DNA from 3 places in the Spartinivicinus poritis genome. Region 2 is predicted to be linked to each of the others. Evidence: predicted binding sites of a transcription regulator. Region 2 holds the regulator's gene; each other region holds the start of a gene.
The links. The regulator FliA, encoded in region 2, starts transcription of late flagellar genes. The targets are predictions, from matches to a motif close to CTAAAGTTNNNNNNNNNNCNGCCGATA.
Positions count from the first base shown of each region.

Region 1: the regulator FliA is predicted to act here: its motif matches at 2,601-2,627, upstream of ORQ98_RS25975 (DUF5610 domain-containing protein).
Region 3: the regulator FliA is predicted to act here: its motif matches at 2,184-2,210, upstream of ORQ98_RS10445 (flagellar protein MotY).

Region 1 covers NZ_JAPMOU010000063.1:7,649-12,297, reverse strand. Annotated here, with positions in the region: gene ORQ98_RS25990 (AzlD domain-containing protein) at 1-100, shown strand, start outside; gene ORQ98_RS25985 (cobalamin-binding protein) at 117-1,064, opposite strand; gene ORQ98_RS25980 (glutaredoxin family protein) at 1,061-1,315, opposite strand; gene ORQ98_RS25975 (DUF5610 domain-containing protein) at 1,379-2,560, opposite strand; gene ORQ98_RS25970 (J domain-containing protein) at 2,701-4,191, shown strand; gene ORQ98_RS25965 (monovalent cation:proton antiporter family protein) at 4,244-4,649, shown strand, end outside.
Region 2 covers NZ_JAPMOU010000005.1:98,325-102,973, forward strand. Annotated here, with positions in the region: gene flhF (flagellar biosynthesis GTPase FlhF) at 1-481, shown strand, start outside; gene ORQ98_RS06015 (MinD/ParA family protein) at 673-1,494, shown strand; gene ORQ98_RS06020 (RNA polymerase sigma factor FliA) at 1,506-2,243, shown strand; gene cheY (chemotaxis response regulator CheY) at 2,337-2,717, shown strand; gene ORQ98_RS06030 (protein phosphatase CheZ) at 2,727-3,515, shown strand; gene ORQ98_RS06035 (chemotaxis protein CheA) at 3,528-4,649, shown strand, end outside.
Region 3 covers NZ_JAPMOU010000010.1:139,315-143,963, forward strand. Annotated here, with positions in the region: gene ORQ98_RS10435 (argininosuccinate synthase) at 1-205, opposite strand, end outside; gene ORQ98_RS10440 (hypothetical protein) at 654-1,100, shown strand; gene ORQ98_RS10445 (flagellar protein MotY) at 1,152-2,114, opposite strand; gene pyrC (dihydroorotase) at 2,303-3,343, shown strand; gene rnt (ribonuclease T) at 3,393-4,031, shown strand; gene ORQ98_RS10460 (peroxiredoxin) at 4,089-4,649, opposite strand, start outside.

The sequences.
Region 1 (4,649 bases), on a different contig from region 2:
TGCCGGCATAATGGCTATATTGATCGCCTGGTTTAGTAAAAACCTACTCGCCACCATCGTATTAGGTATGGCTATTTTTGGGGCTTTACAGTGGCTTTAGTGCTGCATTATTTTCTTTACTTATCCACTAGCAAACCAATAGCAGATAGTTGCTCACATAAAGATTGCATGGCTAATAATATACGAGGGGTGGGCCGTAAAATATGATCAGCTTCCAGGTAAATCACCTGGTTTTGCTGAATAGCGGGCAGCTGTTTTAATTGCGCAGACCAGCCATTTTGTTGAGCACTGCTGGGGGCTACCACTACAGAGGGTGAAGTCACTAATAATTGTTCAATACTGATGATAGGAATCAGGGGTGCTAAATCAGCAAAGGGGTTAACACCACCACAACTTGATATCACATCATTAATAATATGATTTTTATTAACTGTCATTAACGGGGTTTGACTGACCAGAAAGAAGACAGTTGGTTGCTTTTTTTGCTGATTCTTTTTTGTTGAATACTGCGTGTGAATTTTTTTTAAGCGTTGTCTGAATTTTTCTGCTGCACGGTTAGCCGTTTCCTCTACACCCGCCAACTTTCCTAACGCTTCCAATTGCTCCGGAATAGCGATTAGCCGAGTCGGCTCTGAAAAATAAATCGGATACCCCTGCCGTTGCAAGGTTTGAATACCCGCATTGGCGTTTCCACTTCGCCAGGCCACAATCAAATCGGGCTGTAAACTGATAATGGTTTCTACTGCAATAGCATCAAACCGCCCTACCTGAGTGATTTGTTTCGCTTGCGTAGGGTAATTACTATAGCTAATGACCCCGACGACTTTATCACCAGCACCTGCTGCAAATAATAGTTCTGTCGTATGAGGCGCTAAACTAATGATACGTTTGGCTGGCGATGACAGCTTCACCCATTGCTGGGCATCATCTTTAACAGCAATTACTGTACTCGCCGATAGCTGGCTGGAATAAGTGGCCACCCAGAAAAACATACCTATACCAACAACACCCGTTAATAAGTAGCTAACGAGCTCTTTAAAGCGCCCGTAGTATTTAATGCTCATAACACTTCAAGCTGGGCAACAATAAATTGATCCAGCTCCTCAGCCGTAAAAGGCCAACCTAACTCGGCCTGCTGATTTGCCAGAGCAATTACGGGGATGCGGATGCCGTAACGATCAAATAGCTTTGGATCAAAGGCAATTTCTTGAGTAGTAATGGTTAAATGATAGCGTTCAGCCACTGGCTGTAACAATGCCAATGCTTGATCACATAAATGACAACCAGTGGTGGTATACAAGATAACAGAGGGCATAACAATCACTTAGCGGCAAATAGGCCGCTAAGTGTAGCGAAGTCAGGGAGCTTGCACCATCCTCTAACGGGTTAATGGCTCTAGCAGTTTCTGGCTAACGTCGGCTAACCGAGGGATCAACACCCCTTCATCAGCAAACAGGTCTTCAGCTTTAGTCAATAACGCTTGTAGTAAGTTAACTGGCTGGTTGAAGCGCTCTGCCGCTTTCAAATAGGTTTGCTGCAGTTGCTCCACATATTCTGCTAACGGCTGTAAGCCTGCCGCTGCACTGGGAAGTCCTGCAACTGACTGGTAAGTATCAGTCGCTTGCCGTACTTCTGCGGAATATAAATTAAGTGCAAAGCCTTGTAATTGTGAGGTATCAAAGTTAAGTGACAAGGCTTTTTCAAATGCTGTGGCGATGTCACCTTCATAAAAGTCATTGGCGAGGGTAAACACGTCATTGAGTAAACCATTGATGGCCTCTTGTTCTTCCAGATCCAACTCTCCATTAATAGCGAGCTGAAACTGTTGATGCTGGTAGTACTCAAAGCTTTCTTCTGTAGCAAATGTTTGTCTGCCATTGTGATGAGCTTGAGCACGACCAACAAACGATTGGTAAGCTTCCAGAGCAGAAGCCTGAATAGTGACCACATCGCCATCACGGGTGGTCACCTTGAATGAAAAATCTTGCTGACTCAGTACACTGGCTGTTTGTACATGACTGGTTAGCTGACTACCTGACAAATCCGGTACAGTGACTGGTGCAGTCTCAACTGGGGTTGTAGTTGCTGGTGACTCACTACTGGTTGTTGTAGGTAAAAAGTGTTCGCGAAGCTGTGCTAATCCCCGCTCAATTTGCTGAAATGCGTTATCCACCCCCTGATCAATAGTTTCTGATAAACCACCCAATGCTTCCAGGACTTCCTTCGCTTCTGCAAATCCTTGCTGAACCCCTGTAATTGCCTGGTCAAATAAGCGGGTTAGCTGCTCTTCAGTGGCGCCATTGGCAGCCTCCTTAGTGAGCCGACTAGCCACAAACTGCAATACATTCCCTGCTACCGTATTGGCAGAGAACTCATTGACTGGCCGTACTTTTGTAATTGAGGGGTCTGGCTCTGCCAGGTTATTCAATGATGAAGGTACAACAGACTGACTCTGCTCAAGCGCTTTATGGTTTTGAGAAGATGTTTGCTTATCAAGCCCTTGATACAACGACTGTAACAACCCATTGGGCTGGTTAAATGATGTGGGGTTAAATGACATATGAGCCACCCTTAATCTAGTAGCAGTTCCTTAACAAAGGTATCGGCACGTTTTTTTAAACACTTGAACCATTAGCTATAATAATTTTGTTTGACTTAACCAGCCCTTATCACCGATGGTTTCTAAAATGAAAAACAACTATGGCTAAACTTTCCCGCCAGCAACTGTTAGCACAATTAAAACTACCACCCAACGCCACTTTAGAAGACATCAAAAGGGCCTACCGATATCATGCAAAGCGGCTCCATCCTGACAAAAACCCCAGTCAAGACACCACTGAAGCATTTCAGCAGCTACAGCAAACATATCGTTTATTAATAAAAGATTTTCAGCAACCTTCCCTGACAATATCTGAAAACCACGTTGAATCAGCCATTGATATTACTGAACAAGTAAAGCGCAACCAACAGCAGCTTGCAAAAACTTATGGTGTGAATACTCCCACCACAAAATCATCCGATCTGTCGTCAACGACTGCAACAGGGGCACTACCCTTACCTACCTGCCAACGCTGTGGCCAGTGTAAAATCAACTTAACTAAACGGCAGTTTCACCAAGTAATAGGAATGCTCTATAAAAGCCGTCAACGACAAGTTGAGGGTGTTTGGTGTTTAAGTTGCAGCTGGCAACTAAGTTTATGGTACAACTGCCTTAACTTAATATTAGGATGGTGGTCACTACCGACAGGGCCCTGGCACACTTTAAAAGCCTTTTGGCATAATGCCACCAATGGCTATCAACCAGACAAACAACTTGAGCTTTTATTTACTTTAGTTAAAGCCCTTTATCAACATCATGATTATGGCAAAGCGGTTAATTTTGCTTATCAACTATTGTCGCTTACCCCCCCACCCAGTCGGATCATCCAACAAAGCTGTTATCGGTTGTTAGACAACCTAGGTAACCCTCTCAAGCCAGCTCTTCCTAATTTATTTCCCTGGTATTGGCCTGTCAGTCATGGTGGATTAATTTTATGTTTACTTATCCTCATCATCACACCATGGGTTATTAACATTGCCCTACAACCGTCTTATCTTCCATCAGAGCCTTTTAAAATTCGGCCTACACCACTTTATACTGATGAACGACTAGGCTTACATTACACCCTAACAGAAACCAAGCTTTATACCGCGGCCAACCTAACCAGTCCCGTCAAAGTATTATTAGCTAGTTACCATCCAATTAAAGTGACTAAAGTCATCGATAAAACGTGGCTACAAGTGATTTATAACAAGAAGCCTTATTTTGCCCGTGAGGCGCTCATTGGTTTTGGCGATGCCCACACAGCGAAAAAGCTGAATTGTAATCAATACCCTCAACGTAAGCCGTTTAGTGGCGAGTTAATGGGTAAGCAAGTTGGTCAGCAGGTGCTTAAATTAACCAACTTATTCAATCAGGATGCAGTCATTACTTTTTATAGTGGTAAACAGCCCGTGCAAAAAGTGCTCATTGATGCCGATACAACCACTACTCTACCCCATTTACCTGCAGGTATTACCCACCTAAGTGCTACATTTGGCAAATTTTATAATCAAGCCTGTGGCCAGTTTACCTATATTACAGGCACAATAAGCCAAAATATCACGCTCTTTGGCCAGCAAGCGGAATTATCATTAAAACCTTCTTCTTAGGGGTTTTTGCTTTCGTTGAAATAGGCCTTAGGGCACCAACTCTGGACTCGCTATGGATTTCTCTTTTTACAATCAACTGCTGTTAATTTTTGCCTGCTCTGTCATGGCAATTGCTGTACTGAATAAACTGCGGATGCCGCCTATTTTAGGTTACCTGGCAGTAGGTATTATTCTTGGCCCTGCAGTCAGCGATAGCATTGCTGATTACCAAACTATTGCCTTATTAGCTGAAATAGGTGTTGTATTTTTACTGTTTTCGATTGGCTTGGAGTTTTCTTTTGCGCAGCTGACTGCTATGCGTCGAATGGTATTAGGTTTGGGGGGCGCTCAAGTACTCTCAGTCACTGCTGTTATATTTCTGATTGGGTGGTTATTGCAACTACCGATAGCCATTGCGCTTCTTGCCGCTGCTGGTATGGCACTTTCTTCAACGGCCATAGTTTCAAAAGAACTGACTG
Region 2 (4,649 bases):
CCAGCAATTACAAACAGTATTAGATAGCTTTCAGAAAAAGTCGTTGGTCTTAATTGATACAGCTGGGCTTAATCACCAAGATCCCAAATTGCAGCTACAATTATCTATATTAAATCAGGTGCGGCCAATGGTGCGAGGCTTGCTGGTTTTATCAACAACCAGCCAGCAACAAGTGCTGCAAGTGGCTTATAACACATATAGTCAAACTCGGTTAGTAGGGGGGGTGTTAACTAAACTGGATGAGGCTTCCAGGCTGGGGGAGGCAATTGAGCTGCTCATGGATAAACACCTTGCGGTGTCTTATGTCACTGATGGCCAGCGGATTCCGGACGATATTCATCAGGCACGGGCTTATCAATTGATTAGTCGTGCAGTGGCCCTCAGTCAACATGCTGAGTTAGCAGAAAGTGAGCTAATGTCAGCTTATATGCAGGCTAATCCTGTAGCTGTAACACCTCCTATGCAAGCCAATGTTGGTTAATAGCCCTGTGCCCAATGAAAGGGGATGAGAATAATAAATAAGGCGCTAAGGGGAGTCTCGGTTACCTCTATACAGCGTGTTCCTTATTGTCTGTACTCGACAGTTGATGAGTATCGTGACAATGAATGAGCTTCAGGCGGCTGATGCCATGAGCCATTCATTAAAAGGATATAACCAGGATTAATCCGCATATGATCAAACATCCAGTACAAGTAGTCGCAGTAACCGGAGCAAAAGGGGGCGTAGGTAAAACAAATGTAGCAGTAAATTTGAGCATAGCATTGGCGGAACTAGGGCGTCGGGTAATGTTGCTAGATGCTGACTTGGGGTTGGCCAATGTCGATATTTTATTGGGGTTATCTCCAACTCGGAATATGGCGGATGTACTGGCGGGACGCTGTGATCTAAGAGATATTATTTTACAAGGCCCTGGTGGTATTCGAATTATTCCTGCTTCTTCTGGTGCCCAAAAAATGACTGAGCTGAGTTCCCAGGAACATGCTGGAATGATTTCAGCGTTCAGCGAACTCAGTAACCAACTGGACATGCTTATCATTGATACCGCAGCAGGTATTTCTGATACAGTCATTAGTTTTGTTCGAGCTGCACAAGAATTAATTATTGTTGTTACTGATGAGCCTACCTCAATTACTGATGCTTACGCTTTGATTAAATTATTACACCGTGATTATGGGTTATTGCGGTTTCGAGTTGTGGCCAATATGGTGAGATCTCAGCAGGAAGGCCATAATATATATAACAAACTCGTCAATGTAACTGATCGATTTTTAGAAGTGGCGCTGCAATATTTGGGTGCTATTCCGCTGGATGAGGCTGTACGGAAAGCTGTTTTGCGCCAACGCGCCGTTATTGATATTTACCCCCGTTCTAAAGCCGCTGTGGCAATTCGAGCGCTGGCACAAAAAGTCGATGCTTTTCCTCTCCCATCATCACCGCGTGGTCATTTAGAATTTTTTATTGAAAACCTGGTTGCTGGTGAAGTAGGAAGATAATAGGCAATTTTATGGTGTCGAATGAAGCAGGTTTGTATTCTAAGTCGGGACAGCAATTTAACCAGCAATTAATTGAGCAATATGCCGGTTTGGTGAAACGAATCGCCCATCATTTAGCTGCACGGTTGCCTTCTCAGGTGCAATTAGATGATTTATTACAAGCCGGTATGATAGGCCTGTTAGAGGCTGCTAAAAAGTATGATGGGAGTAAAGGTGCTACGTTTGAAACCTATGCAGGTATTCGCATTCGTGGCGCGATGCTTGATGAAATTCGCAAAGGGGATTGGGTACCGCGCTCGGTACATCGCAATAGTCGGCGGATTACCGAAGCAATCAGTGGGCTTGAAGCCAGGCTTGGACGCGACGCCAAAGATGGAGAAATTGCAGAAGAATTAGGATTGAGCTTAACTGAATACCATCAGCTGTTAAGTGATACAGCCTCAAGCCGGTTATTTAGCTTTGAAGAATTACTGAGTAGCCATGATGGACGGCACACTTGGTTAGCGGATCAACAACAATCATCACCGCCAACCAAACACCAAACTGAGCAATTTAAAAAAGCACTGGCTAAAGCCATTGCCACACTACCGGAACGAGAGCAGTTATTGCTCTCACTCTATTATGACGAAGAGCTTAACCTCAAGGAAATTGGCATGGTATTGGGGGTGAGTGAGTCACGCGTAAGTCAGCTTCACAGTCAAGCGGCTGCTCGGCTTCGAGCGCGTCTGCAAGACTGGGCAGTTGAATAGACTGGCACCCTCTTAATGACCTACTAGACTAGTAAGTTAGATGTTCAGCACAAACATCAATGTGGCTTGATGGAGGTCGCTTTGGACAAAAATATGAAAATTCTGATCGTAGATGATTTCTCTACGATGAGACGGATTATAAAAAATTTGTTACGTGACTTAGGTTTCACGAATACGTCAGAAGCAGATGACGGGCAAACTGCACTACCTATGTTGCAAAGTGGTGGCTTTGATTTTCTGGTGACCGACTGGAATATGCCGGGTATGACAGGCATTGACTTACTCAAAGCTGTAAGGGCGGACCCAAAACTAAATACACTTCCTGTTTTAATGGTAACTGCTGAAGCCAAGCGCGATCAAATTATTGAAGCTGCTCAGGCAGGTGTGAATGGCTATGTAGTAAAACCTTTTACTGCTGCGGTGTTGAAGGAGAAAATCGAAAAGATTTTTGAGCGTGTTGAAGCAGGTGGTTAAGAGGTATATATGTCGCTGCTTGATAAATTAAAAGACCATGCGCCCACTGAATTTGAAACGAGCCTGAAAGAACAGGCTCAAAAAATGGTGGAGCATCTGGAAAAAGGCAATTTAAAAGATGCCATAGAAGTTATTCAGGAAATTAACGAAGTCAGGGATAAAAGCTTATACAAAGAGGTGGGCAGACTTACCCGGGCACTACATGAATCGATTCGAAATTTTCATGTAGAGGCTGGGCTGGCGAGTGATGATAAAGAAGCCATGTCTGACATGGTGGATGCATCTGATCGTTTAGAATACGTAACAAAAATGACAGAAAGTGCAGCGAATACAACCATGGACTTGGTTGATAACAGCATGCCCATTATTGATGAGCTCAAGTCAGATGCCCATAGCTTAAGGGATGAATGGACTAAGATTCGCAAGCGGCAAATGAATCCGGATGAATTTAGAAAACTCTATAAACAGATGGATGAGTTTTTAGATCGTAGTGAAAAACAAGTTAATCAAGTCCATAGCAATTTAACTGAAATTTTAGTTGCACAAAATTATCAGGATTTAACTGGTCAGGTTATTAAAAGAGTTGTTGAACTTGTTCAGCAGGTAGAAGACAGTTTAGTTGATCTGGTCAGAATGGCGGGTCAGGTAGATAAAATTACTGGCATTGAGCATGAAATAACAGCAACAGAAGAAGATTCCATTGCTGCTGAAGGTCCACAAATTAAAGCAGAGGAGCGAGTCGATGTAGTGTCAGGCCAAGATGATGTTGATGATTTGCTTTCTAGTTTGGGGTTTTAGGGGAGCTGTCTCATGAGTTTCGAGGCTGATGAAGACATCCTGCAGGATTTTTTAGTCGAAGCCGGAGAAATCTTAGAGCTGCTTTCTGAACAGCTCGTTGATCTGGAAAATAGCCCCGATGATATGGATTTATTAAATGCTATTTTCCGGGGGTTCCACACCGTTAAAGGAGGAGCAGGGTTTCTTCAATTAAATAGCCTTGTTGATTGCTGTCATGTGGCTGAAAATGTTTTTGATATTTTACGCAATGGCCAGCGGTCAGTAACGACCGAGCTAATGGATGTTGTATTACAAGCATTAGACTCAATTAATGAAATGTTCAGCCAAGTTAGGGATCGTGTTGAGCCTTCACCTGCTGACCCTGAGCTATTAAAAGCCCTATCAGTACTTGCCCAACCAGAAGGCGCAGCACCTGCTGAAGCACCACCTGCCGCAGAAGCGGCGCCACCGGAACCACCTCCTGCTGCACCTGAGCCAGCCCCCACTCCCCAGCAACCTACTGCTAATGCCGGGGCTGAAGCAGGGGAAGATATCACTGATGCAGAGTTTGAAAAGCTGTTAGATGCGGTTGCAGACGAATCGTCAGAGGCTAAAGAACCTGATAAAGCGGCAGCTGCTGCAGCGGCTGGCAGCGATGACATTACTGAAGATGAATTTGAAGCACTGCTGGATCAATTACATGGTAGTGGCCCAGTTGGCACCTCAGCGCCAGCACCGGCTGCGCCAGAAAAACCTGCTGAACCTGCGCCTACTTCAGCTGCAGCCCCCCCCAGTGGTGATGAAATTACTGAGGATGAGTTTGAGGCGCTGTTGGATGAATTGCATGGGGGCAGTGCGCCAAGTGGTCAGGGGACTACTCCAGCTGAACCAGCTGGGGCTCAGCCCGCTGCGACGACACCTGCGCCACCAGAAGCTCCAGCAGCTGCCGCAGCCAAAACAGGAAGCGACTTGATAACGGAAGCTGAGTTTGAAAGTCTGCTAGATGAACTACAAGGGAAAACCCCTGCTGCTGCAGCACCTGCTAAGCCTGCTCCAGCCTCCCCCCCACCTGCAAACCCCGCTGCTACTGCGGCACCCGTAAAACGAGAACCACCTGCGGCAGCGCCTCCAGCCAGCCCACCTAAACCACCAGCG
Region 3 (4,649 bases), on a different contig from region 2:
ACTCTTCCCGTAAATCTTCAATAAAGATTTCTTTTATCCCCAGGGCTTCCGCTTTGGCTCTAGCTGGTTCTACTTCTTCACCTTGACCTAAGTCAGCCGTAAAAGTCACCACTTCACAGCGGTATGTTTCTTCCAGCCACTTAGCAATGACGGAAGTATCCAGCCCTCCAGAATAGGCTAAAACGACTTTATTCACTTGCTTCATTCAAAAATGCTCCGACCAATTCCCCAAGCGCGATTATAAAATGCAGCGGTATTAGTAATACAATATTACAAGCCCGCTATATTATACCGGCAACTGACTTAAGCCTAGTGGTGTATGCGTAAAATAAGTAATGACCTGTCAACTAATTCTGGCTAAAATACTGTAAATAAATACAGTTTCAATTCAGCAGGCCGATTGAGTCGTTAACGACTAGCAAATTGTGTTTTGTCATATTTTTATTGGGAACTAATTAACACAAATTCAATCTTATGTAACTACTGTTGTCTTCTTTGAAAAACCTTCTGATAAATTAATATAATTCAGCAACTGTCGTAAAAGTAGGCTAGACAGTAGATAACGCCTTTCATAGCAAAGGTCATTAAGCAAGCAACCAAAGACACAACGACTACTTTTGCCTAGAAAGAATAGAATAGAGGAGAAGCAAGCAATGGGGGAAACACTGTGGCATTATCGTGCACAGTTTCTAGTCAATAAAAAGCAGTTTCAGCCACTGCTAGAAGCACTTTGCTATCACCCCCAGGATATATCGCCTGATAATATTTATGCCTTTGTCATGACAGAGTTTAGTAGCTTCAATTTTGCTGTCACCTTTAACCAGGCAGGCAACCTAAATAAGATTGAGCTAATCAGCACACCTGAAGGTGATATAGATGACTTATTGGTACCTATTGCTCCTTATGTAGAGCCAACCAGTTTTATTGAGTGCGCGTTTCGCCCTTCAAATCAATACTTGGCTAATAATGAAATTGCAGTTATTCGATGGGAGTTCAGTCATCAGATTGTCACCTCATCACTGTATGCCATACAGCATGATTACTACAGCCAACAAGAAGTCAGCAGGCGTCTGGTACCCAACTTACACATTGCAGCCTAACCAAGGGCTGCACTAGCCCGAATATTTCATCAGATATTAAAGACTCTCTGACTAGGATTTCTCCTCCTGATCATTTGCTTCATCAGATTGCTCACTGTTTTCCACTTGTGTTTTTAAGGGCTCTTTATCAAGCCTAATAGTTACCCGACGATTTCGGGCTCGATTCTCAGCGGTATTATTTTTTGCTACAGGATAACGCTCACCATGAAAGCGCATGACAACCATTTCATCAGGTATACCTTTTTTTTGCAGATAGCTTCGTACTGATTCTGCCCGCTGTTTCGAGAGCTCCCGATTGGACAGGCGGCGTCCCAATGAGTCAGTATGACCATCAATGTACATCGCTTTGACTGAGGGATCAGCTTTAATATAAATAGCAATATTATTCAGCAACTGCTTTGCATCACGGGGTACTTTAGTTTCATTAGTACCAAAGAATATGGCTGAGCGCCGTATTTGATCAAAATTAACGGGTAATAAACTGGCAAGACAGTTGATGTACTTAGTATAAACCTGCTGGAAATTAACCGCTGAAATTTCTACCGTAATTTTTTCTGCTAAGTTTCCACCATACCAAGACATATTGGTAAAAGAAGGGTACATCCCCTGAGCTAGCTGACTAATCATCCAGCTAGGCAAATCACCTGCTAGCACAACAGGTTCTTTACTGCCTGATACTGCTACTTTGCCTTTGGCTTTTGCCCCTTGGTCAAATCGCCAGGCAGGTGCACTCACACCAAGGTCAGCACTGCCTTGCTGCATGGGGCGGCTCCAGCTCAGTAACTTAAAGCCTACCCGCTCCCCTGCACGATGGCGAAAAACAGCCTTACCATAGCGAGGAATATCCTGAATTAAGGTGCATTCAAAGATCGACGCTTCTAACTGCCACTGGGTATTATCTAAAGGAGCCCGAAAGGTTGCCGCAAACACTTGGCTACTGTTCCAAACTGCCCACTCAGCTAATAACCACCATGCCATCAAGCCAAGGATTCGCCATTGTTTCCCCAACAACATAACAACCCCTTTGACAAAGTTATGCTCATGCGAATGACACCTCTTAAAATAAAGAGGTACCACTATGCATATCGGCTAGCTGCTAGTAATCTTGAAATAACTACCTGATTAAGTTGTTAGTAGCCAGGTGAAGCCCCTTTGGGTAAGATGCCTCCCTGATCACAGACCCAACAACCTGGAAAGCCCAGATGACAACCACATTAACCATTACCCGGCCTGATGACTGGCATATTCATTTACGCGACAGTGCTGCGTTACAAACGACCGTGAATGATGCCAGCTGCTATTTTGGACGCGTCATTGTGATGCCTAATCTGGTTCCTCCAGTAACCACTCCTGCACAAGCCTTAGCTTATCGGCAACGAATTATAGCGGCAGTGCCTGACCAGCGTGTCTGGCAACCGTTAATGACTCTCTATCTTACTGACAATACCTCACCTGACACGATCTATGAGGCAAAAACGACAGGGCATATCTATGCCGCTAAGCTTTATCCGGCAGGGGCAACAACTAACTCCGACTCCGGTGTTACTGACATAAAAAAAATCTATCCGGCATTAGAAGCAATGGCTGCAACGGGTATGCCGCTACTCGTCCATGGTGAAGTGACAGATGATAATATTGATGTATTTGACCGGGAAAAAGTATTTATTGACCGCTACCTGAGTGAAATCGTCAAGCAATTTCCTACCCTTAAAGTTGTACTTGAGCATATTACTACGGCAGATGCTGTCAGTTTTGTCCAAGAAGCTTCTGATCATGTTGCCGCCACGATTACTGCTCACCACCTGTTGTATAACCGCAACCACATGCTAGTGGGTGGAATAAAACCACACTACTATTGTTTACCTATTCTTAAGCGCCAAACTCACCAGCAAGCACTGCAAGCTGCAGCAACCAGTGGCAACCCCAAGTTTTTCTTAGGCACTGACTCAGCCCCTCACACTCAATCAGCTAAAGAAAGTAGTTGTGGTTGTGCCGGTTGTTATACCGCTTATGCTGCCATTGAGCTTTATGCAGAAGCCTTTGAACAACTCAATGCATTAGAAAAATTGGAACCCTTTGCTAGCTGGTATGGTCCAGACTTTTATGGTCTACCGCGTAACCAAGACACCATTACCCTAGCCAAAACACCTTGGCAAGCACCAGAACAACTCATGCTCGGAGACCAGCCATTGATTCCATTACGAGCAAATGAAACCATTCAATGGCAAGTTATTGCAAAGTAGTTATGGACCATAGCTACTACCATATAATTAAGGCTGTATAGTGACAGAAATGATTGAACAACACCCCTTAATCAGTACCCGCTTTAGGGGTTTTTTACCTGTAATTATTGATGTAGAAACAGGTGGATTTAACGCAAAAACGGATGCATTACTAGAGGTTGCAGCAGTACTCATCAAAATGAATGAGCAGGGCTACTTACAACCAGGGAAAGAAATCAGCTTTCAGGTAGCACCTTTTTTAGGCGCTAATATTGAGTTATCTGCGTTGGAATTTACTGGAATTGAGCCTTTTGCTCCAGAGCGCAAAGCCGTTGCAGAAGCTGACTGCCTTAAGGAAATATTCAAAGCCATACGCCAAGAGCTCAAGTACCAGGAATGCACCCGTGCCGTTTTAGTCGGCCATAATGCCACTTTTGACTTAAGTTTTATTAATGAAGCAACGGCGCGCAATGGAATTAAGCGTAATCCGTTTCATCCATTCTCCTGCTTCGATACAGCTACTTTAGCCGGGCTTGCATTTGGCCATACGGTATTAGCTAGAGCCTGTCAGTTAGCGGGTATTGAGTTTAGTAATCAGTCTGCTCACTCTGCGGCATATGATGCCAGAAAAACAGCTGAGCTATTTTGCTGTATTGTTAATCAATGGAAACAGCTGGGTGGATGGCCATTATCATCAGTTAATGATTAAAAAATAAAAAAACCTGCCAGATTGGCAGGTTTTTTTGTAGCATTCAACTAAAAAGGATTACAGCCCTTCAGCACTTTCACTAAGGTACTTAGCTACACCTTCTGGAGAAGCTTGCATACCTTTGTCACCTTTTTTCCAGCCAGCTGGGCACACTTCTCCATGCTCTTCATGGAACTGTAGTGCGTCTACTAAACGGATCAGCTCATCCATATTACGGCCTAGTGGCAAATCATTAATGATTTGAGAACGAACAACGCCTTCTTTATCAATCAAGAACGCACCACGGAACGCCACACCACCTTCAGATTCAACATCATAAGCTTGAGCAATTTCATGCTTCATGTCAGCAGCCAAGGTGTATTTAACGGGACCAATACCACCATTATCAACAGACGTATTACGCCATGCATTATGAGAAAAGTGTGAGTCAATAGAAACACCAATAACTTCTACATTACGCTCTTTAAAAGCATCCATCCGGTGGTCAAGCGCAATAAGCTCTGAAGGACAAACAAAAGTAAAGTCCAAAGGATAGAAAAATACTAATCCATATTTGCCTTTAATAGCATCAGACAGGGTGTAGCTATCAACAATCTCACCATTTCCCAGTACCGCCGG